One region of the Agrococcus sp. GCM10030265 genome, then DNA from elsewhere that is predicted to be linked to it. Evidence: predicted binding sites of a transcription regulator. Region 1 holds the regulator's gene; the other holds the start of a gene.
What was found. Region 1 encodes HspR, which represses chaperone genes until heat shock. Its sites were predicted from a motif close to AAGTTGAGTCNNNNNGACTCAACTT; they were not measured.
Positions count from the first base shown of each region.

Region 2: a site for HspR is predicted at 7,672-7,696, ahead of ACFQPP_RS01825 (ATP-dependent Clp protease ATP-binding subunit). Genes of this name have one in related genera too.

Region 1 covers NZ_JBHTCZ010000001.1:786,860-797,872, reverse strand. The annotation lists gene ACFQPP_RS03860 (GH92 family glycosyl hydrolase) at 1-2,835, opposite strand, end outside; gene ACFQPP_RS03855 (YfaP family protein) at 2,992-3,924, shown strand; gene ACFQPP_RS03850 (ATP-binding protein) at 4,052-4,702, shown strand; gene ACFQPP_RS03845 (alpha/beta fold hydrolase) at 4,732-5,484, shown strand; gene ACFQPP_RS03840 (hypothetical protein) at 5,650-6,207, opposite strand; gene ACFQPP_RS03835 (hypothetical protein) at 6,224-7,549, opposite strand; gene ACFQPP_RS03830 (helix-turn-helix domain-containing protein) at 7,667-7,879, opposite strand; gene ACFQPP_RS03825 (DUF2975 domain-containing protein) at 7,880-8,359, opposite strand; gene ACFQPP_RS03820 (heat shock protein transcriptional repressor HspR) at 8,420-8,842, opposite strand; gene ACFQPP_RS03815 (DnaJ C-terminal domain-containing protein) at 8,854-9,810, opposite strand; gene ACFQPP_RS03810 (nucleotide exchange factor GrpE) at 9,818-10,516, opposite strand; gene dnaK (molecular chaperone DnaK) at 10,521-11,013, opposite strand, start outside.
Region 2 covers NZ_JBHTCZ010000001.1:392,851-403,863, forward strand. The annotation lists gene paaC (1,2-phenylacetyl-CoA epoxidase subunit PaaC) at 1-207, shown strand, start outside; gene paaD (1,2-phenylacetyl-CoA epoxidase subunit PaaD) at 201-734, shown strand; gene paaE (1,2-phenylacetyl-CoA epoxidase subunit PaaE) at 737-1,855, shown strand; gene ACFQPP_RS01800 (DUF805 domain-containing protein) at 1,987-2,703, shown strand; gene ACFQPP_RS01805 (DUF805 domain-containing protein) at 2,793-3,572, shown strand; gene ACFQPP_RS01810 (enoyl-CoA hydratase/isomerase family protein) at 3,636-4,406, shown strand; gene ACFQPP_RS01815 (hypothetical protein) at 4,426-4,803, opposite strand; gene ACFQPP_RS01820 (glutaredoxin family protein) at 4,836-5,111, opposite strand; gene ACFQPP_RS01825 (ATP-dependent Clp protease ATP-binding subunit) at 5,108-7,657, opposite strand; gene ACFQPP_RS01830 (DinB family protein) at 7,907-8,425, opposite strand; gene ACFQPP_RS01835 (GNAT family N-acetyltransferase) at 8,484-8,810, shown strand; gene ACFQPP_RS01840 (VOC family protein) at 8,814-9,203, opposite strand; gene ACFQPP_RS01845 (hypothetical protein) at 9,351-9,557, shown strand; gene ACFQPP_RS01850 (hypothetical protein) at 9,690-9,890, shown strand; gene ACFQPP_RS01855 (aromatic acid exporter family protein) at 9,900-10,952, opposite strand.

The DNA of each region.
Region 1 (11,013 bases):
GGTGTACGCGTGGTTCTGCCAGTCCGTCGGGTCGTACTCCTCCGGCGACAGCTCCCAGCTGCCGTCGGGCTCGCGCGCCTGGAAGAAGCCGACGTTCGGGTCGAACATGTTCACGAAGTCGCTCGCGCGGGCGTCGAAGTAGACGGCGTGCTCGGCGTAGACGGCCTGGCGCGCGGGGTCGACCTGCGGGTCCTCGGCGAGCATGGCCGCCATGTCGGCCATCGCGGCGTCGTTGATGTTGCCCTCGAGGCCCCACGAGACGCTCTGGCCGGTCGTGGAGGCGGTGTAGCCGAGGAACTGCGACGTCGTGATGCCCTTGCGGCCCACGGCGTTCGGGTTCTCGAGCGTGGTGTCGCTGCCGGAGGAGACCGTCGCGTTCCGCAGCGCGGCCTCGTAGGCCTCCTCGGCGAGACCCGTCGAGATCGCGCCCGACGTGTACGCCTCGGCGAACGAGGCATCCGACGACGTGCCGGTCATGAGGTCGGCGTAGCCGGGCGACGACCAGCGCGCGATCCATCCGCCGTCGCGGTACTGCTGCACGAAGCCGTCGACGAGACGCTCGGTCACCTCGGGGTAGAGCAGCGAGTACAGCGGCCACACGGTGCGGTAGGTGTCCCAGAAGCCGTTGTTGACGTAGATCTGGCCGTCCATGATCTGCGCGTTCGTCTCGGTCGCGGTGGCCGCGCCCTCGCGAGCGCGCACGGGCGACGCGTACTGCCACACGGGCGCGTCGGCGGTGCCCGTGTTCTCGGACTGCGAGTTGGGGTAGAGGTTCAGGCGGTAGAGGCCCGAGTAGAAGGTGACGAGCTCGGCCTGCGTCGCATCCGACGCCGACAGGTCGACGACCTCGAGCCGCTCGATCCACTGGTCGCGCGCCGCGGCGCGGACGTCGTCGTAGGCGACGCCGTCGACCTCGAGGTCGAGGTTGTGCGCTGCCTGGTCGAGCGAGATGAAGGACGTCGCGAAGCGCAGCTCGAGCGGTGCGTCGCCGGTGGTGAAGCGCGCCCATGCGGCGCTCGTGCGCTGGGCGGCCATGCCGGTCGCGACGGGCGCGTCGGTGAACTCGCCGTAGACGAACATGCGCGAGCTGCCTGCGGAGAGCCCGCTGCCGCCCTCGACCCATCCGGTCACGACGCCGTCGGCCGAGATCTGCAGGCCCGACTGGCCCTGCACGCGGTCGACCATGACGGTGCCCACGTCGGCGCCGTCGGGGAAGTCGAAGCGCATGACGCCGCCGTGGTCGCTCGGCGTCATCGATGCCTGCAGGCCGTTGACGAACTCGACGGCGTACTCGTCGGGTCGCGCGGTCTCGTCGTCGTGGCTGAACTCGAGTCGGCGCGAGGCGAGCGTGCCGGAGGGCTGGGCCGTGTCGAGGCTCGGCATGATGGCGAGCTGGGCGCGGTCGCCCATCCAGGGGCTCGGCTCGTGGCTGATGCCGAGCGCCTCGAGCGCGGGCAGGTTGTTCGCGGTGTTGCGCGACTGCCAGTCGTACAGCCAGCTCTGCGACTCGGCGTTCGTCATCGGCACGAGGAAGTTGAAGCCGTTCGGCACGGCGGTGGCGGGGATGTTGTTGCCGCGCGAGAAGCCGCCGGAGGAGTTCGTGCCGCGGCGGGTGTCGACGTAGTCGAGCACCGTCTCGGCGTCGATGGGCGTCGCGGGCGCGATGGAGAGGTCGTCGACCCATCCCGAGAATCGCGTGGCGGCGGTGCCGCCCGGGTTGTCGTACTCGAGCAGCACCTGGGTGACGGTGCCGCCTGCGAGGGAGCCGAGGTCGACGCGGATGCGGTTCCACTGGTTCGCGTAGAGCGAGTGCGCCTCGCCCTGCCCCGCTGCGGATGCGGGGAATCCGTACTGGTCGACGAGCTGCGCGTCGGAGATCCGCACGGTCTCGCCCGCGGCGGTCTCGACGACGAGGTCGATGGCGACGTAGGTCGACGGGTACTGCAGGTCCTGCGGGAAGAGGGTCGGCAGCACGGCGTAGGAGAGCTCGGTGTCGGCGGCGATCGTCACGTCGAGGTCGTCGACGAGCACGTTGGTCGACGAGGCGGGGCCGTCGGCGAGGTGCTGGCCGCGGTACTGCACGGCGGCACGCCCGTCGAAGCCGCGGTTGGAGGCGATGTTGTAGCCGGTCGTGGGGCCGCTGCCGACGGTGGTCCGCATCGGCGAGGCGACGGCGCCGGTGTCGACGCCGCGCAGGTCGAGGTCGGCGAGCTGCAGCAGCGAGGCGCCGCCGTTGGCGGTGATCTGCAGGCGGAAGTGCTGGTGGGTGACGGGCGCTGCGAGCGCGTACGCCACCTGCGTGAAGGGGGCGGCACCGACCAGCTGGTCGGTCTGCGCGTCGACGTCGACCCAGGTCGTGCCGTCGTCGGATCCCTGCAGCGTCCAGGCGCGCGGGTTGCGGTCGGGGGCGTCGTTCGCGGAGGTGAGCGCGTAGGTCGCGACGGTGACGGGCTGCGCGAAGTCCATCTGCACCCATCCGGTGCGGGTGCGCGTCAGCCACTTCGTGCCCGGGTCGCCGTCGAAGAGCCGCACGGCCGTCTCGTTCGGCGGGTTCTCGCCGGATGCGGTGACGGCCGAGATCTGCGACGTGAGGCTCGACGACGGCAGGGTGCCGCCCTGCACGTTGACGGGCGCCTCGTAGGCCTCGGCCGGCGGCACGGGATGCGCGGTGACGTCGGCGGGCTCGAACGACGTCGCGAAGGGCGGGTCGGCGGCGATCGCGGGTGCGGCGTCGAGGCCGACGAGGGGGATGGCGAGCAGGGCCGCGAGGGCGGCTCCGACGGGGGCGAGGACGCGCCGGGATCGGGTGGTCAGCGGCGAGCGACGGTGCAGCATGCGGGACTCCTGGTGCCGTGCCTGACATCGTTGTCAGACGCGAGCAGCGTATGCGTCCCCCATGCATCCCGTCAAGCATCCGCGTGCGTCGCCCCGGCGCGTCGCGGCCGCGGCGCGGGCAGGCTCACGTCCAGCCGACCGGCCTACCCTCGCCTCATGCGCCAGGCCCACCGCATCCGCCCCCTCGCCGTCGCCGCGCTGCTCGCCGCCACGATGGCGCTCGCGGGCTGCATCCCGAGCATCCCCACGCCGCCGTCGCCGACGCAGGCGAGCCAGGCGCCCACGACCGACGCGCCCGCGGATGCCCGGCTCGACGACTACCTCACGGCCGCCACGGCCGACGGCGGCGCCGCCGAGGGCACGAGCGGCGGCGACGCGGTGACGCCCGGCCCGGGAGGCTCCGTCACCGTGACGGATGCGGCGGTGGCCGTGAACGGCGGCAGCGTCGAGATCCAGGTGAGCGCCGATGCGCCGTTCGAGACCGTGCTCGTCGGCGTCGGCCCCACCGGCGCCTCGTCGACGACGCCCACGGCCTGGCCGGGCTCGTACGAGATCGCGCTCGACGCGCCCACGACGAGCACGTCGATCGTCGTCACGCTGTCGCAGGCGCCTCCCTCGACCGAGTTCTCGGTCGTCGTCGCCGTGGCGAGCGCCGACGGCCCCGCGTCGGCGACGGACGCGACGAACGTGACCGTCGTCGAGGTCGGCACGGGCGACGTGCAGGTGAGCGTGTCGTGGAACCAGGACGTCGACGCCGACCTCTACGTCGTCGACCCCGAGGGCGACACCATCTACTACGGCTCGACGACCTCGTCGTCGGGCGGCGAGCTCGACCTCGACTCGAACCCCTCGTGCCAGATCGACGGCATCCGCAACGAGAACGTCACGTGGCCGACGGACGAGGCCCCCTCGGGCACGTACGAGGTGCGGCTCAACCTGTACGCCGACTGCGGCATCGACCAGACGAGCTGGGTCGTCACGGTGCAGGCCGTCGGGCGCACCTACCGCTGGGAGGGCGTGCTCGAGGCGCCCGGGCTCGGCGGCGGCGCCGAGGCCGGCATCGTCGTCGGCCGGTTCGACGTGCCCTAGGCGCGGGCCGAGCGCGGGTCGCGTCGCGCGCGGCCGAGCGCAGGCGCGGTGCGCAGCCGAGCCGGCGTGGATGGGCGACGCCGCCCGCGTCGCCGAGGTCGCCCGCGCGCGTGGGATCATGGAGCACATGCCCGCTGCGTCCGCGCCCCTCGACGACGCGGCCGACGCATCCGCTCGCACCCCACGCACCCCTCGGGCGCGGATGCTGCTCATCGGCGGCGCATCGGGCTCGGGCAAGTCGCGGCTCGCCGAGGCCTCGGGCCTGCCGGTGCTGCGGCTCGACGACTTCTACCGCGTCGGCGACGACCCCGAGCTGCCGCTGCTGCCCTCGGGCGAGGTCGACTGGGATCACCCCGGGTCGTGGCATCTGCCCGACGCGATCGCCGCGATCGAGCAGCTCGCGACGACCGGTCGCACGCAGGTGCCCGACTACGACATCTCGCGCAGCGACCGCGTCGGGTGGCGCACGCTCGAGCTCGGCGACGCGCACGCGTTCGTCGCCGAGGGCATCTTCGCGAGCGAGGTCGTCGCGCCCGCCACCGAGCGCGGCCTGCTGCTCGACGCCATCGCGGTGCGGCGCCCGCGCGGCGCGACGATGGCGTTCCGCTTCCTGCGCGACCTGCGCGAGCGGCGCAAGAGCCCCGCGTTCCTCGTGCGACGCGGCATCCTGCTCGCCCGCCGGGAGCCGACGATCACGCGAGCGCTGCTCGACGCGGGATGCCGCCCGCTGCGGCCTCGTGCCATCCGCCGCGAGCTCACGCGCATCGCGCCGCGCTGAGCACCCGCACGCTCTGCCTACCATCGAGCATGCGACTCGCGTCCACGACCACCGGATCCGGCCCCGACCACGTCGGGCTCGTGCACGGGCTCGGTGCCGATGGTGCCACGTGGCAGCCATTCGTCGAGCGGCTGCTCGCCGCGGGCGGCTTCACGGTGACGACCGTCGACCTGCGCGGACACGGCGCGAGCCCTCGCGCGAGCTCGTACGCGCTCGACGACCTCGCCGACGACGTGGCCGAGACCCTGCCGGGCGGACTCTCGGCCCTCGTCGGCCACTCGCTCGGTGGCCCCGTCGCCGTGCGAGCCGTCGAGCGGCTCATGCCGCGACGAGCGGTGTACCTCGACCCCGGATTCGGGCTGGCGCTGCCCACGACGGGCTTGGCAGGGCGGCTGTTCTGGGCTGCCCCCGTCGTCTCGCTCGGCATCGCGCAGCTGCGACGCGCGCGGTCCGCGAGGCACCGCACGGCGCCTCCGGCCGAGATGCGGCGGCTGCAGGAGGACGCGGCGAGGCGCTTCGACGGCAGCATGGCCATCGGGGTGTTCCGCGACGTCGCCTTCCACCCGATCGAGGTCGCACCTCCCGCCGTGCCGTCGACGATCGTGCTCTCGGACGAGTCCCCCGCGGTGCTGCCGGACGCGCTCGCGGCGAGCCTCGAGCGCGAGGGATGGGACGTCCGGCGCATCGACGGCGTCGGCCACGACATGCAGCTGGAGGCGCCGGACCGCGTGCTGCACGCGGTCGTCGACCTCCTGCGGGATCCGGACGCCGCCGACGCCTGACGGGCCGGAGCAGGGTCGAGGAGCGCGGAAGCGAGCAGCGCGGGTGCGGGGAGCGCCCGCTCGAGGAGCGCGGCGGCGAGGAACGCGGGGTGCGGCGCGCGCTCGATGCACGGGACACGGCTGCCGCCGGGCTCCCCGCATCGCCCGACGCGGTGCCCCGTGGGGTCACCCCAGCTCTCGGCGCACCCGCGCCATCCACAGCCGAGGGCCGGCGACGTAGCCGACGACCGACGTCAGCACCGTGGACGCGACGAGGTAGATCGCGATGGCGACGCCGAGCGCGAGGCCACCCGTCAGCAGGCCGAGGAGCGTCGTGAGCGCGCTCGCACCCAGCGAGAGCGCTCCCTGCACGAGCGTGCCGATGCCGCAGCACCACCACGTCACCGCGCGAGCGCGCGCGATGCCCGCGCGACGCAGGATGCGCACGCTCACCGTCGCACCGAGAGCGACGAGCCCCGCGGCGAGCAGCAGCACGACGACGATCGTGACGATCCACGGCGTCGGGTCGATGCCTGCGAGCCAGCCGGCCACGGCATCCTCGAGCCCACCCGATCCGGCGACGAGCTCGACGATGAACCAGCGGGCGATGGCGACGATCGTCGCGACCACCGACAGCGCCACCACGAGGTTGACGCCCGCCGACACGAGCGGCAGCCCCCATCCCCCGGCCTGACGCGCCGCCCGGCGCACGACCGGCGGCAGCGGCGGGCGCGCGACACGCACCTGACGCCGCTGCACGTCAGTCGACCCGCGAGAGCTCGGCGGCGTCGGCCTCCACGGCGCGACGCTCGGCGTCGACCTCCGCCTGCCGCTGCTCGGCCTCGAGCTGCGCCCACGTGGGCCGCGGACGGAATGCGAGCAGGTACACCCAGCCGAACAGCATGCCCACGAGGCCCGACAGCACCACCGACACCGCGAGGCTGCCGATCACCCCCGCCCACATCGTGCCGACCGTGAGCGACGCCGACGACGCGAGGATCGCGAAGAGCCCGAACACGAGGACGCCCGGCCACAGCACCGAGCCGACGATCGATCCGAGCACGGTCGTCGTGCCGTACGCGAGCGCGATCGACGCCCGGATGCCCTGCAGGCGCGCCGAGCGATGCCACAGGTAGCTCGTGACGCAACCGGCTGCCGCGATGGCCGCCGTGACGATGAGCACGATGAGGATCGTCACCGGCAGCCGCACCGGGTCGGCCCAGAACGCGACGACGTCGGTGAGGCTGTCGGCCTCGAGCGCGTCGAGGCCATCGGTGCCGCCCTCGGACAGCGTGCCCCAGAGCAGCAGCACGATGGCCGACGCGACGAGCAGATGCGTCGCGAGGGCGAGGAGCGTCTGGCCGACGAGCGAGCCGAGCAGCGCCGCGCGCGTCTGCGCGCGCGTGAGGCGGCGCTTCGGCGGTGCCATGAGGACGGGCGGATGCGGTGCGAAGCCCGGCGGGGAGCCTGGCGCGGCGCCGTACCCGGAAGCGTACGGCTGGCCGCGTCCGACGACGACGTACGGTGGCGGCTGCTGGCCGCCTGCGGATGCGGGGGCGGGCGCGTAGCCGGGTTGGGGCGCGTAGCCGGGCGCGGGCGCGTAGCCGGGCGCGGGCGCGTAGCCGGGCGCGGGCGCGTAGCCGGGCGCGGGCGCGTAGCCCGCCGCGGGCGCGTAGCCCGCCGCGGGCGCGTAGCCCGCCGCGGGCGCGTAGCCCGCCGCGGGCGCGTAGCCCGCCGCGGGCGCGAGCCCGGGCGGCACCGCGGACGCGGCCGGGCTCGGGAGGCCGGCCGCCGGCGCGTTCGCCGCATGCGGCATCGGGCCGGATCGGCGCTGCTGGGCCTCCCAGGCGAGCCGGGCGGCGACGTACGGCGGCACCGCATCCGCCATGGGGTTCACGACCGGAGGCGGGAGCGTCCGCGCGCGTCGCTCGCGTTCGCGCCGCTCGGCGCGCTGCTGCATGGCGTTCTTCGGCACGAGGCCGTCGGGCGCCGAGGCGGCGGCGCGCCGACGCCGCGGCGCCGCGACGACGTCGCTCGGCACCGGGGTGTCGCTGCCCGGGGGCGGCGGCGCGTCGAGCTGGCTCACACCTCGACGGTACGCCTGGCCCCTGGGACCGCGGTGCACCGCCGCCGCGCGCGACCTGCGCCCCGCCGGGCCTCCGCCCCCACCGGTCACCGCACGCGACGGCCTGTCACGACCTCGTCAGGCCGGGTCGGGCTCCCAGCGCAGCACGTCGCCCGGCTGGCACTCGAGCACGCGGCAGATCGCGTCGAGCGTCGTGAAGCGCACCGCCTTCGCTCGACCGTTCTTCAGGACGCCCACGTTGGCGGGCGTGATGCCGACCGCGTCGGCGAAGTCGCCCACCGACATGCCGCGGCGCGCGAGCATCACGTCGATGTCGACCACGATCGCCACTCAGACCACCTCGGCGAGCTCGGAGCGCAGTCCCGACGCCCCGACGAGCAGGCCGCGCATCACGAGCATGAGGAGGGTGGCGGCGACGCCGCCGACGAGCAGGCACAGGAGCACGAGCAGCACGCCGGGGCCGCCGGTGCCGACGACGGCGAGCAGGTGCACGGTGAGGGCGAGGACGATGGTCGTCGCGAGCGCGGCGGCGGCGACGATGCCGTCGACCCAGCGCAGCGCGCTGCGCTCGAAGATCGCCCCGTGCTGCACGCGTCGCAGCAGCATCCACGTGCACACGAGCACGACCTGCACGCAGACGACGAGGGCGATGCCCGCGACCGCGTAGGGCGCGATGGCGGGCACGAGGCGGGCATCGCCGTCGGCGGCCTCGCGTGCGAGCTCGGGCACCAGCACCAGCTGCAGCACGACGGCACCGAGGCCGATGACCACGAGGACGACGCGCAGCGCGGCGATCACAGGGGATGACATGCATCGATCTTCGATGGATATCGATCGAATGTCAATTGAATCGAACCGCACGGCGACGCGTCAGCCGCGGTGCATGGGCCTCCACACGACCACCTGGTTGCGCTTCGTCGGTCGAGCGCCCGCCCGGATCGACGTGACGCCCTCGACCCCCGCCGCGAAGACGCGGCCACGCCGATCGATCACCTGATCGGCGAGCGTCGCCTCGAGCTCGCGCACCCGCGCCTTCAGGCTGCGCACCTCGTTCGAGAGCTCGAGGATGCGGCGGATGCCCTCGAGCGACACGCCCTCCTGCGACAGCAGCTGCACCTGCCGCAGCTGCCCGATGTCGCGCATCGAGTAGCGGCGCGTGTTGCCTGCGGTGCGCTGCGGCTGCACGAGCCCGATGCGGTCGTACTGCCGCAGCGTCTGGGGGTGCATGCCGGCGAGCTCGGCGGCGGCCGCGATCGAGAAGATCGGGCTCGACTCGTCGAGATCCTCCGGCATGCGCCCCACGCTCATCTCGCCTTCGACAGCAGGTCGTCTCGCGGCGACTCGTCGCCCGACGCCGCCATGAATGCCTCGAGCGACTCGCGCTGCTTGGCGTTCAGGTGCGACGGCACCGCGACCTGCACGGTCGCCAGCAGGTCGCCGGGCCCCTGCTTCGTGGGCACGCCCTTGCCCTTGACTCGCAGCACGCGACCGGATGGCGTGCCCGGCGCGACCTTGAGCCGCACCGTGCCACCGCCGACGGTGGGCACCTCGATCGTCGCGCCGAGCGCCGCCTCCGCGAACGTCACCGGCACGTCGACGCGGATGTCGCGGCCATCCATCGTGAAGACGGGATGCGGTCGCACCTGCACCGTGACGATGAGGTCGCCGGGCTGGCCGTTCGTGATCGACGCCTGACCCTTGCCCGCGATGCGGATGCGCTGCCCGTCGTGCACGCCGGCGGGGATCTTGACGGTCATCGATCGCCCGCCGACCGTGAGCTTCAACGTGTCGCCCTGCACCGCCGACAGGAAGTCGAGCTGCGCGTTCGCCGTGACGTCGCGCCCCCGCTGCGGAGCCCGCTGGCCGAAGCCTGCGGGGCCCGCGCCGCCGCCGAACATGCCGCCGAGGAGATCCTCGAAGTCGCCCTGCGAGTACTGCACGCGCGGGCCGCCGCCCTGGTTGAACATGCCGCCGAAGACGTCCTCGAAGCCACCCTGCGCACCGGGCGCGAAGCGCGGGCGCCCGCCCGCCATGGCACGGACCGAGTCGTACTCCTCACGCTGCTTCGGATCGGAGAGCACCGTGAAGGCCTCGGAGATCTCCTTGAAGCGCGCCTCGGCCTTCGCGTCGCCGGGGTTCGAGTCGGGATGGAACTGGCGCGCGAGCTTGCGGTACTGCTTCTTCAGGTCGGCAGGCGCGACGTCCTTCGCGACGCCGAGGACCTTGTAGAAGTCCTTGTCGAACCAGTCGTTGCTCGCCATGCGTCTCCTACTCGCCCGCGGGCACGAACACGGCGACCTTCGCGGGCCGCACGAGTCGCTCGCCGATGCGGTAGCCGCGCTGCACGACGTCGGCGACGACCATCTCGGTCACCTCCGGGTTCGGCAGCTGGGCGATCGCCTCGTGCACGGCCGTGTCGAACGTCTCGCCCACGACGCCCACGGGCTCGAGGCCGAGCCCCGCGATCGAGGCGCGCAGCTTCTGCGCCACGATCGCGAGCGGCGAGCCCTCGAGGTCGCCGTGCTGGTCGGCGCGGTCGAGGTCGTCGAGCGCGGGCAGCAGCGCCGACAGCACGGATGCCGTCGTCGCCACCTTGTCGGCAGCCCGCTCGCGCTCGACGCGGTTGCGGTAGTTGACGTACTCGGCCTGCAGCCTGCGCACCTCGTCCTGCGCCGCCGCGATCTGCGCCTGCACGCTCGCGGCCTCGTCGGCGAGACGCTGGGCCTCGCCGTCGAGCAGGGCGCGGTCCTCCTCGCTCAGGTCGTCGGATGCGGTGGGGCCGGGGGCGGGGGTGGGGGCGGGGGCGGGAGCCTCGGCTCCCGCACCCTCCAGCGCGCCCGCGGCCGCCGCGGCGGCGACGACCTGCGCATCCGCGGGGCTCTGGCGCGCCTCGCCGGTCTCGGGGTCGATGCGCCGCTTGTCGCGGAACACGGGGCCCTCGTCCTCGGGTCGGTTGTCGTCGCTCATCGGACTACTTCTTCTCGTCCTCGTCGTCGACGATCTCGGCGTCGACCACGTCGTCGTCGTTCGACGCGGGCTGCTCGCCCTGCGGCTGCTCGCCGGCGTCGTCGGCCGGGGCCTGCTGCGCCTGCTGCTGGTACAGCGCCTCGCCGAGCTTCTGCTGCGACGCGGTGAGCGTGTCGAACGCGGTCTTCAGCGCCTCGTCGTCGTCGCCCGCGAGCGCCGTCTTCAGCGCGTCGACGTCGGCCTGCACCGAGGTCTTCACGTCGTCGGGCAGCTGCTCGGCGTTGTCGGCGAGGAGCCGCTCGACCGAGTAGACGAGCTGCTCGGCGCCGTTGCGCGTCTCGGCCGCCTCACGGCGGGCCTTGTCGGCTGCGGCGTTCTCCTCGGCGTCCTTCACCATGCGCTCGATGTCGTCCTTCGAGAGGCTCGAGCCGCCCGTGATCGTCATCGACTGCTCCTTGCCGGTGCCCTTGTCCTTCGCGGACACGTGCACGATGCCG
Region 2 (11,013 bases), 390 kb from region 1:
CTCGAGGGCATCGCCGTGCGCCCGTCGACGCTCCGCGAGCCCGTGCTGCAGCGCATCCAGGCGATCCTCGACGCCGCAGGCCTCGCGATGCCGCAGGTGGAGCCGTCGATGGCGGGCGGACGCCGCGGCAGCCACTCCTCGCGACTCGGGTACCTGCTCGCCGAGATGCAGGTGCTTGCCCGCTCGCACCCGGGGGCGACGTGGTGACGGCGCTCGCCGCGCGGCCCGCGACGCCCGACGCGACGGGCGACGCGGCGTCGCGTGCCGCATGGGAGGTCGCCGCCCAGGTGACCGACCCCGAGGTGCCCGTGCTGACGATCGCCGACCTCGGCGTGCTGCGCTCGGTCGCGAGCGACGGATCCGCGGCGCGCGTCGTGCTCACGCCGACGTACTCGGGATGCCCCGCGATCGACCAGATGCGCGACGACGTCGTGCTGCAGCTCACCGCCGCGGGCTACGACGACGTGGTGGTCGACTTCACGCTGAGTCCCGCGTGGACGACCGACTGGATGAGCGCCGACGGCCGCGCGAAGCTGCGCCGGTACGGCATCGCGCCGCCCAACGGCCGAGCCCCGCATCTCGACGGCCCGGTGCGCATCGCGATGGCCGTGAAGTGCCCCCGCTGCGACTCGCTCGACACGCGCGAGCTCGCCCGCTTCGGCTCCACGTCGTGCAAGGCGCTCTACGAGTGCCGCTCGTGCCTCGAGCCGTTCGACTTCTTCAAGGTGCTCTAGCGATGGCCGCGCAGAACGTCGGCGCGCCGCGCACCCGTCGCGGCGCGTTCCACCCGCTCGAGGTCGCATCCGTGCGCCCCCTCACCGCCGACAGCGTCGAGGTGACGTTCGCCGTGCCGGAGGCGCTGCACGGCGAGTACGGCTACGTGCCCGGGCAGCACGTCGCGCTGCGCGCGACGATCGACGGCCGCGAGGTGCGACGCTCGTACTCCATCTGCCGCCCGCCGACCGCGGGCAGCATCTCGGTCGCCATCAAGCGCGACCTCGGCGGCGTCTTCTCGTCGTGGGCGCACGATGCGCTCGAGGCCGGCACGGTCGTCGACGTCATGAGCCCGCAGGGCACGTTCACCTCCGGCCTCGACGAGCTCGCGGGCACCCACGTGGTCGGCATCGCCGCCGGCTCGGGCATCACGCCGCTCATGGCGGTCGCGCATCGCGTGCTCTCGCAGGCCGACGACTCGCGCTTCACCCTGCTCTACACGAACCGCTCGCAGCTCGACGTGATGTTCGTCGAGGAGCTCGCAGACCTCAAGGATCGCTACCGCGGCCGCCTCGCGCTGCACCACGTGCTGACGCGCGAGCAGCGCACGGCTCCCCTGCTGTCCGGACGGATCGACGAGGAGCGGCTCGAGCGCATCCTCGACGCCCTCATCCCGCCGGCGACGGTCGACGAGTGGTTCCTGTGCGGTCCGTTCGAGCTCGTGCAGCTGTGTCGCGATGTGCTCGAGGCGCGCGGCGTCGACCCCGCGCACGTGCGGTTCGAGCTCTTCACGACCGGCAGGCCCGAACGCGTCGAGGGCGATGCGGGGCGGCCCGTGCAGGTGCGCTCGGGCGAGCCCACGTGGCGACTCGACTTCACCCTCGACGGCCAGTCGGCCACGGTCGAGAGCCCGGTGGCGGCCAACGAGTCGCTGCTGAACGCCGCGCTGCGCGTGCGACAGGACGTGCCGTTCGCGTGCGCGGGCGGGGTGTGCGGCACGTGCAGGGCGCGCGTCGTCGAGGGCAGCGTCTCGATGACCGAGAACTACGCGCTCGAGCCCGACGAGCTCGAGCGCGGCTACGTGCTCACGTGCCAGTCGCATCCGACGGGCGACCGCGTCGTCGTCGACTACGACGGCTGAGGCGGGGCACGCAGACGGCGACCGGCTTCTCGGCGCTGGAGTCGGCCTCCGCGTCTTCGACCACCGGCCTCGCCGCACCCGGCTCCCGAGTTGCAGCGGACGTCCAGCGAATCCACGGCAGGATCGGCGACATGAGCACAGTGAACGCCGACGTGCCGGTCGGCACCCCCGTCTACGGCATCGGCTTCATGCCGGCCGTCAAGCGCTTCTTCAAGGGCATCTTCACCTTCTCGGGACGCGCGTCGCGCGGCGAGTTCTGGTGGGGCTACCTCGCCGTCGCGATCGTCGCCGTCGTCCTCGGCCTCGTCGTGGGCATCGTCTCGGGCATCGAGACCGCAGCCCTCGTGTCGTCGTACACGGCCTCGTACGACCCGTACGCCCCCGTCTCGGCGCCGCCGGTGCCGATCGTCACGACGATCCTCGGCATCCTGACCCTGATCGTCTGCATCCCCCTCGGCATCGCGACGCTCGCGGCAGGTGCGCGGCGCCTGCGCGACGCCGGCTTCACGCCCCTGTTCCTCCTGCTGAGCATCGTCGGCCTCGGCATCGTCTGGCTCATCATGTGCGCGCTGCCCACGAAGGACGAGTCGGGCTTCGGCGGCGGCTACGGCCAGGGCGGCTCGCAGCAGCCCGCCGCGTACGGTCAGCAGGGCGGCTACGGCCAGCCCCAGCAGGGCTACGGGCAGCCGCAGCAGGGCTACGGCCAGCCCCAGGGCTACGGCCAGCCGCAGCAGCAGTCGTACCCGCCGGTGCCGCCGTCGTCGGCGCAGCAGCAGCCCTACGGCCAGCAGCCCGGCCAGCAGCAGCCCCCGTACGGCCAGCAGCCTCCCACCTACGGTCAGCAGTAGGCCCATCGACGGCCCGGATGCCTCGGCATCCGGGCCGTCGTCGCGTGCGGATCCAGTGCGCACGCAGGCGAGCCGTGCAGGATGTCGGCGTGACTGCATCGCTCGACGACGTCCCCATCGGCACGCCCGTCTACGGCATCGGCTTCGGCGGAGCCGTGCGGCGCTTCCTGCGCGGCTACGTCGTGTTCACGGGCCGCGCCAGCCGCAGCGAGTACTGGTGGGCGCAGCTCGCGGTGCAGCTGTACGTGCTCGTGGTCTCGATGGGTGCGGTCGTGCTCCTGGTCGGCGTCGTGTTCGCGACGGTGCCGTCCTCGTCGTCGGGATACGGCAGCCGCGGCCTCACGCCACTCGCCGTGCTCGCGTTCTACGGCGTGCTCTTCCTGCTCATGGCGCCCGTGCTGCTGCCCACCTACTCGTCGGGCGCCAGGCGCCTGCGCGATGCCGGCTTCTCGCCGTGGCTCATCCTGCTCGCCCTCGTGCCGCTCGGCTCCTACGCCGTGCTCGTGCTCACGATCCTGCCCACGAAGCCCGACCCGGCCTGGGCCGCCGGGGCATGGCAGCACCAGGCGTACGGGTACGCGCCGCAGCCGGGGCAGGCGATCGCCCCGGGGCAGCCCGGCACCGGATACGGGTACGGATACGGCGGCTCTGCGCAGGCCGGATACGCGCAGGCCGGATACGGGCACACCGGATACGGCACCGACCCGCACGGGCAGGCCGGATACGGGCAGGCCGGATACGGCGCCGACCCGTACGGGCACCCCGGTGCCGGCACCGACCCGTACGGACAGGCCACCTCCGGGCAGGCGCCGACCGCGCAGCAGCACGACGGCCGCCAGCACGACGCGGGCGACCAGCGGCAGCCCTGAGCACGCCTCGCATCCGCCCCTCGCCCGCGAGAGGATGGGCACAGCCACTCGCGAAGGAGCAGCATGATCGACCTCACCATCGAGCACGACGTCGCCGAGATCACGCTCGACGCCCCCGAGCGCCGCAACGCGCTCGACGAGGCCGCGCTGCAGGATCTCGCGATGGCGGTCGCCGACGCCGAGGCGGCGGGTGTGCGCGCGCTCGTGCTGCGCGGCGAGGGCCCCGCGTTCTGCGCCGGCCGCGACATCTCGGCGGTCGACCCCGCCACCGACGACGTCGAGGGCTTCCTCGGCCACCGCGTGCAGCCGCTGCTCGAGCACCTGAGCGCCTTCCCCGCCCCCACGTTCGCCGCAGCGCACGGCGCGTGCCTCGGCGTGGGGCTGGGCCTGCTCGTCGCGACCGACGTCGTCTACGTCGCCGAGTCGGCGAAGATCGGCAGCCCCTTCGCGAACCTCGGCGCCACCCTCGACTCCGGTGGGCACTCGCTCTTCGTCGAGCGGCTCGGCACGCATCGCACGCTCGACCTCGTCTACTCCGGCCGGCTCATGACGGGGGCGGAGGCGGTCGCCGCCGGGCTCTTCTCGCAGGCGCTGCCCGACGACGAGGTGCTCGCCGCCACCCGAGCGGCCGCCGCCCACGCGGCGCAGGGCGCGACGCTCGCGTTCCGCGCGTCGAAGGAGCTCGTGCGCGAGCTGCGCGACCAGCGCCTGGGGCTGTGGCGCTCGATGGCGCACGAGACGCGGGCGCAGGCTCGGCTCGCCCGCTCCGAGGACTACCGCGAGGGCTTCGCCGCCTTCCAGCAGAAGCGCACCCCCGCCTTCCAAGGGCGCTGACGCGCGGCGCGACGCGCGCTCAGGCCTCGGTGATCGTCACGATCATGCTGCCGAGCTCGGTCTCGACGAGCACGACGTGCTCGCCATCGGCCCACGTGCGCTGCCCCTGCGGTGCGAAGCCCGCATCCTCGAGCTCGGTCGCATAGGCGTCGACCGAGCCACCGGCGAGGTCGTACGTGGCGGTGTAGGCGACGATGAGGTCGGTCTCCTCGACGAGCGGGAGGTCGGGCCGCGGCACCGATGCCGGCCACGAGGTCGCGCCCTCGCCGCCGCCGCCACCACCCAGCAGGTCGCCGCCGCCGCCGCCGCTCGCGCATCCGCCGACGACGCCCGCGAACGTCACCGCAGACGCGACGAGCGGCAGCCACAGGGCTGCCGCTCGTCGGTTCGTGCGCATGCGACCAGCGTCGCACGCGCGCCTGGACGGGGTCAGAGCATGCCGAGCTCGCGGAGCCTCGCCTCGACGTCGGCGTTCGACGGCTCGACGTGGTGCGACGCATCCGGGTAGACCACGACGGGGATCTGCGTGCGGCCCGAGATGTCGCGCGCGACCTCCACGGCGTCCGGCTCGGCCTCGAGGTCGACGTACCGATAGGGCACGCCGAGCCCATCGAGCTGCGCCTTCGTGCGACGGCAGTCGCGGCACCACTCGGCGCCGAACATCGTGATGCCTGCGGTGGTCTCGGCGGTGGCTGCGTCGGTCATGCTGCGATCCTCGCATCCGCGACGCCGCCGCGCTCGGCGACGGTCGCGGCCAGCGCATCCGCCTCGACCGCGATGGCCACGGCGCCGCCCTCGCCGACGGATCCGCCGACGAGCAGGTCGGCGACGCGGTCGTCGATCTCGCGCTGGATGAGTCGGCGCAGCGGGCGCGCGCCGTACTCGGGCTCGAAGCCGTGCTCGGCGAGCCATGCCACCGCGGCGTCGTCGACGTCGATGCGGATGCCCTGCCGGGCGAGCCGCGCCGACGTCTGCGCGAGCAGCAGCCGCACGATGTCCTGCAGCTGCTCGCGCTCGAGGGTGCGGAAGAGCACGATCTCGTCGATGCGGTTGATGAGCTCGGGTCGCATCGCCTCGCGCAGGCGCCCCATGACGCGGGCGCGCAGCTCGGTCTCCGAGAAGCCCGACCCGCCGTGGGCGACGAAGCCCATGGCGCCCGACCTGCTCGCGAGCGTCTCGGAGCCCACGTTCGACGTCATGATGACGACGGCGTTGCGGAAGTCGACGGTGCGGCCCTGGCCGTCGGTGAGGCGGCCGTCCTCGAGCACCTGCAGCAGCAGCGTCAGCACGTCGGGGTGCGCCTTCTCGATCTCGTCGAGCAGCACCACCGAGTACGGGCGGCGGCGGATGCGCTCGGTGAGCTGGCCCGCCTCGTCGTAGCCGACGTAGCCGGGAGGGGCGCCGATGAGCCGCGAGACCGTGTGGCGCTCGCCGAACTCCGACATGTCGAAGCGCACCATCGCCGACTCGTCGCCGAAGAGCGACGCCGCGAGGGTCTTCGCGAGCTCGGTCTTGCCGACGCCCGTGGGGCCGAGGAACAGGAACGAGCCGATGGGTCGCGACTCGTCGCCGAGGCCCGAGCGCGAGCGACGGATGGCGCGCGCCACAGCCTCCACCGCGTCGTCCTGCCCGACGACGCGCTCGTGCAGCTCGTCGCCGAGGCGCGCGAGACGCTGGCGGTCGTCGTCGCCGAGCGACGCGGCCGGGATGCCCGTGGCGCGGCTGACGACCTCGGCGATGTGCTCGGCGTCGACGATGGCGTCGTCGGCGGGGACGACGGGCGCGTCGCCGTCGAGCGTGCGCTGCACCTCGAGGATGCGGTCGCGCACGCGCGACGCCTCCTCGTAGTCCTCGCGCTCGATCGCGCGGTTCTTGTCGGCCTCGAGGGTCGCGAGCTCGGCCTGCAGCGCCTCGACGTCGACGGTGCGGCCGAGCCGCAGCCGCAGCCGAGCACCCGCCTGGTCGACGAGGTCGATGGCCTTGTCCGGCAGGAAGCGGTCGGTGACGTAGCGGTGCGACAGCTCGACGGCGGCGCGGATCGCGTCGTCGGTGTAGCGCACGGCGTGGTGCTCCTCGTAGGCCGAGCGGATGCCCTGCAGGATCGCGACCGCGTCGTCGACCGAGGGCTCGGCGACGTGCACGGGCTGGAAGCGGCGGGTGAGCGCCGCATCCTTCTCGATGCGGCGGTACTCGGCGAGCGTCGTCGCACCGATCATGTGCAGGTCGCCGCGCGCGAGCCGCGGCTTCAGGATGTTCGCCGCATCCATGCCGCCCTCGCCGCCACCGGCGCCGAGGATCGTGTGCAGCTCGTCGATGAAGACGACGAGGCCGTCGGCGTTGGCCGCGATCTCGTCCATCGCCGTGCCGATGCGCTCCTCGAAGTCGCCGCGGTAGCGGGTGCCGGCGACCATCGCCGTCATGTCGAGCGCGATGACGCGCTTGCCCTCGAGCTGCGGGGGCACGTCGCCTGCGACGATCGCCTGGGCGAGGCCCTCGACGATCGCGGTCTTGCCGACGCCGGCCTCGCCGATGAGCACGGGGTTGTTCTTCGTGCGGCGCGCGAGGATCTCGACGGTCTGCGCGATCTCGTCGGCGCGACCGATCACCGGGTCGATCTCGCCGCGCTCCGCTCGAGCGGTGAGGTCGATGCCGAACCTGTCGAGCGTGGGCGTCGTCGACTCGGGGTCGACGGCTCCGCCGTCGCGCGTCGTCGGCTGCTGCTGGGCGCCCTCCTCGTGGGCGCGCTGCGCCTCCGCCATGGCGCGACCGAGCGACTCCTGGCTCACGCCGTTGGCGTCGAGGATGCGACCGGCGACGGTGTCCTGCGCGAGCAGCAGCGCGAAGAGCAGGTGCTCGGGGTCGATGTAGCTCGCGCCGTTGGCGCGCGCGACCTGGTAGGCGTCGCGCAGCACGCGCTGCGCGCTGGCCGTGAGCACCTGGGGTGCGTCGGTGGTCTCGGCCTCGGCGGGCAGCCGCTCCTCGGCGGCGGATGCGATGGCGTCGGTGTCGGCGCCTGCGGCACGGATGACCTCGGCGACCTGCGGGTGCGCGACGGTGGCCTGCAGCAGGTGCAGGGCGTCGACGTCCTGGTGGCCGTGCTCGCGGGCGCGCTCGACGGCGCGGGCGAGGATCGTCGCTGCGCGACGGGTGAGCAGCCTCGAGACGTCGACCTGGCGACCGGCGCCCTGCGCCTGTCGGAGTCGCGCGAGGAAGTCGTCGAACGATCCGCTGGGACCGGTGAACGCGGGCATCCTGCCTCCAAAGAAACGTGAGTCTGGTGCGCTCAAGTCTAGGGATGTGAGCGACCTACGCTCAAGAAGACGCATGGAGGGCGCGCGGCATTCCGGATGCGCGTTCGCCCACGGCGAGCACCCGCCATCGGGGTGGGGCGTTGCGTCTCGCAGGCGGGCGCGGAACCGCGTGACGCCGCGGGCCGGCGCGCGGCGGCGCGCAGCGGGGCGCAGCGGGGCGCAGCGGCGCGCGCCGTCGGCCCGTCCGCGTCAGCCCTTCGTCACGTCCCAGGCGTGGTGCTCGATGTCGTGCAGCGCGTACGCGCCGAGCGTGCGCACCGTGAAGCGCGACCCGTTCGACCGGCGGCCCGTGCGCTCCCACGCCTCGGCGGGCACGGCCGCGAAGGCGTCGGCGAGGTCGGCGGCCGCGACGTCGAGCTCGATGGCGACGCGAGGCGGGCGCTGCTCGGCGTACGCATCGTCGACGGCCGTCGCATCCTGATCCCAGTTTGCGAACTCGGGGTCGTCGTGCTCGAGCATCGACACGAGCCGCTCGCGCATGATGCGGCACACGTCGCGCACGTGCGCCGCGTACTCGAGCTTCGACCACGTCGCGTCATCGGGTCGCTCGCGGACGTCGGCGTCGTGCAGCGCGCGATGGATCGTCACCACCGCGGCACGGATGCGGACGGGCAGCTCGGCGTCGGGCACCTCGGGCGAGAACCCGCACTCCGTGCACGGGCGCTCGAGCACCCAGGTCCAGTCCTTCGTGTCCGGCTCGATCGGCATGCCCCGATCCTCGCAGCCCGAACGTGCGCCACGCGCACGTCGGTGGCAGTGTCGAGGCATGAGCACCGTGCGCAAGGCAGCCTCCGAGGACCGCTTCGAGATCGTCGACGACGCCGGCGTCGTCGCCGGGCGAGCCCACTACGTGGAGGTGGCCGGCTCGCGCGTCTTCTTCCACACGACGGTCGACGACGCCCACGCCGGGCAGGGGCTCGGTCGCGAGCTCGTCGTCGCCGCCCTCGATGCGACGCGCGACGAGGGCCTGCACGTCATGCCGGTGTGCCCGTTCGTCGCGAAGGTCGTCGCCGGCGACCAGCGGTGGGATGACGTCGTCGTCACCGTGACGCAGGACGCGCTCGCCGCCATCCAGGCGCGCACGCAGCGCTGACGCTCAGATCGTGATCGCCCCGTCGGCCGCGATGGGCCAGTCGGGGTTGTGGGCGACCTCCCACACGTAGCCCTCCGGGTCTGCGAAGGCGCCGGACGTGCCACCCCATTCGGCGAGCGCCGCCGGCCGCACGACCGAGCCGCCCGCCGCCTCCGCCTCGGCGAGCACCTCGGCGACCTGCTCCGGCGCACGCACGTTGTGCGCGATCTCCACGCCCGGCGCACCATGGCCGGCGACGCCCGTCCACAGCGCGAAGACCATGTCGCCCGCCTGGAAGAAGCACACCTCGTCGTCGGGCTGCTGCGCATCCGCCCAGCCCATCGCCTCGTAGAAGGCCCGCTCCCGCGGGAGGTCGTGCACGCCGAGCGTGATGAGGCTGATGCGCTGCTCCATGCGACGACGGTAGTCGCCGACGCTGCCGCGGCGCAGCACCGTGGTGCCCGCGCGGATCATCCCCGAGGATGACGGGCTCGACCCTGGCGGACGACGCGGCGCGGCCCCCTCGGGCGCGAGGCTCGAGAGCGAGCCGAAGGAGCTGCCATGGACATCGTCGAGCGAGCACAGGACCTGCTGAACCTGGGGGTCGTCGTCTACGCGGGCATCGCCCTCATGCTGCTGGGCATGCTGGCGCTGCTGTGCATCGGGGTCGCCGCGATCGAGCGTCGAGGCACGCGCGTCGAACGCCGCCGCGCATCGCGTCGGGCGATGTCGTACGGCGCCACCCGGCGCCGCGTGCTGGCGCGCTGAGGCCGCAGGGCAGCGCGCGACACGCCCGGGCGGATCGGTGCGTGACGAACGCCCTCCCCGTGACGTCTCCCTAGACAGCGACGACGTCGAAGGAGGACGCGCCGGCGGCGATCGCGCAGCCGGCACCACGGCATGACCCCCGAGCACGCAGACCCGGCCGACGCAGGCGGCATCCACGACACCGGCGACCTCGCACGCATCTGGGATGCGCTCGAGGCCCTCGCACGGCGCCTCGACGAGCATGCGGCCGCAGCCGCGGCCGCCGCCTCCGGCGCCACCCACCCCTCCGACGCTCCGGACGCCCCCGACGACGCCGAGCCCGCCGATCCGTGACGGGCGGCCTCACTCCGCCGTGAGCTCCTCGTGGACGCGGCGCAGATCCTCGAGCATCGACCCGACGACGACCCAGTGCTCGGGATGCGGCGAGACGACGACGAGCGGCGCCGTCAGCAGCGGACCCGTGTCGGAGGCCGCGTCCCCCGGCAGCGCGAGCACGTAGCGGATGCGCAGGTCGTGCGCCGCACGCCGCAGCTCGGAGGCGATCTGCCCCATGACGGGCTCGCGATGCAGCGAGTCGTCGTAGTGGTCGCGCATGGCGCGCGTCATGCCGGCGACGCGCGTCACGAGCACGCCGAGGGTCGCGAGCCCCTCCTCGTAGCCGGCGAGCTCGCCGCGGTGCCTGCCGCCGCGCCAGTTGAGCGCCAGCGAGTCCTCCGCCGTGGCGACCGCGACCTGCGCCCGCGCGAGCATGGGGCGCAGCAGCCGCACCTCCACGAGGTTGCCCTCGAGGGTGCCGCGGCCCACGGGCTCGGATGCGGCGACCGCGAGGCGCTCGAGGCTGCGCGCGATCTCCTCGGCGAGCTCCTGCATCTCGCGTCGTGCGGGACCGAGCAGCACGGGAGGCACGATGAGCAGGTTCACGACGAACGCGATGGCGGCGCCGAGCACCGTCTCGGCGATGCGGTCGATCGCGTAGATCGGCGAGGCTGCGCCGAGCGCGAGCACGAGCATGGCGCTGATGGGGATCTGGTTCGACGTCTGCTGCGACAGCCGCAACGCCCACGCGAGGAGCACCGACACGACGACGGCGGCGAGGATGATCCACGCGGCCGAGCCGAGCAGCAGCGAGATGCCCGTCGCGAGCGCGACGCCCACGATGACGCCGATCGAGCGCTCGAGCGCCCGCCCGAGCGACTGGTTGACGCTCGGCTGCACCACGATGAGCGCGGCGATCACGGCGAAGATCGGCGGCTCCTCGGCGATGAGCGCATCGGCGGCGAACCACGCGGCGATCGCGGCGACGCTGATCTTCACGACCTGCAGGAACGGCAGGCGCCCGGTGGCACGGATGCGGTGCACCCATGCCGTGGTGCTCTGCAGTCGCCAGCGTGCCATGCGCACCTCCCCCATCCGCCTGCGCCAACGCTGCCACATCGCGTCGGCGAGCCCGCACGAC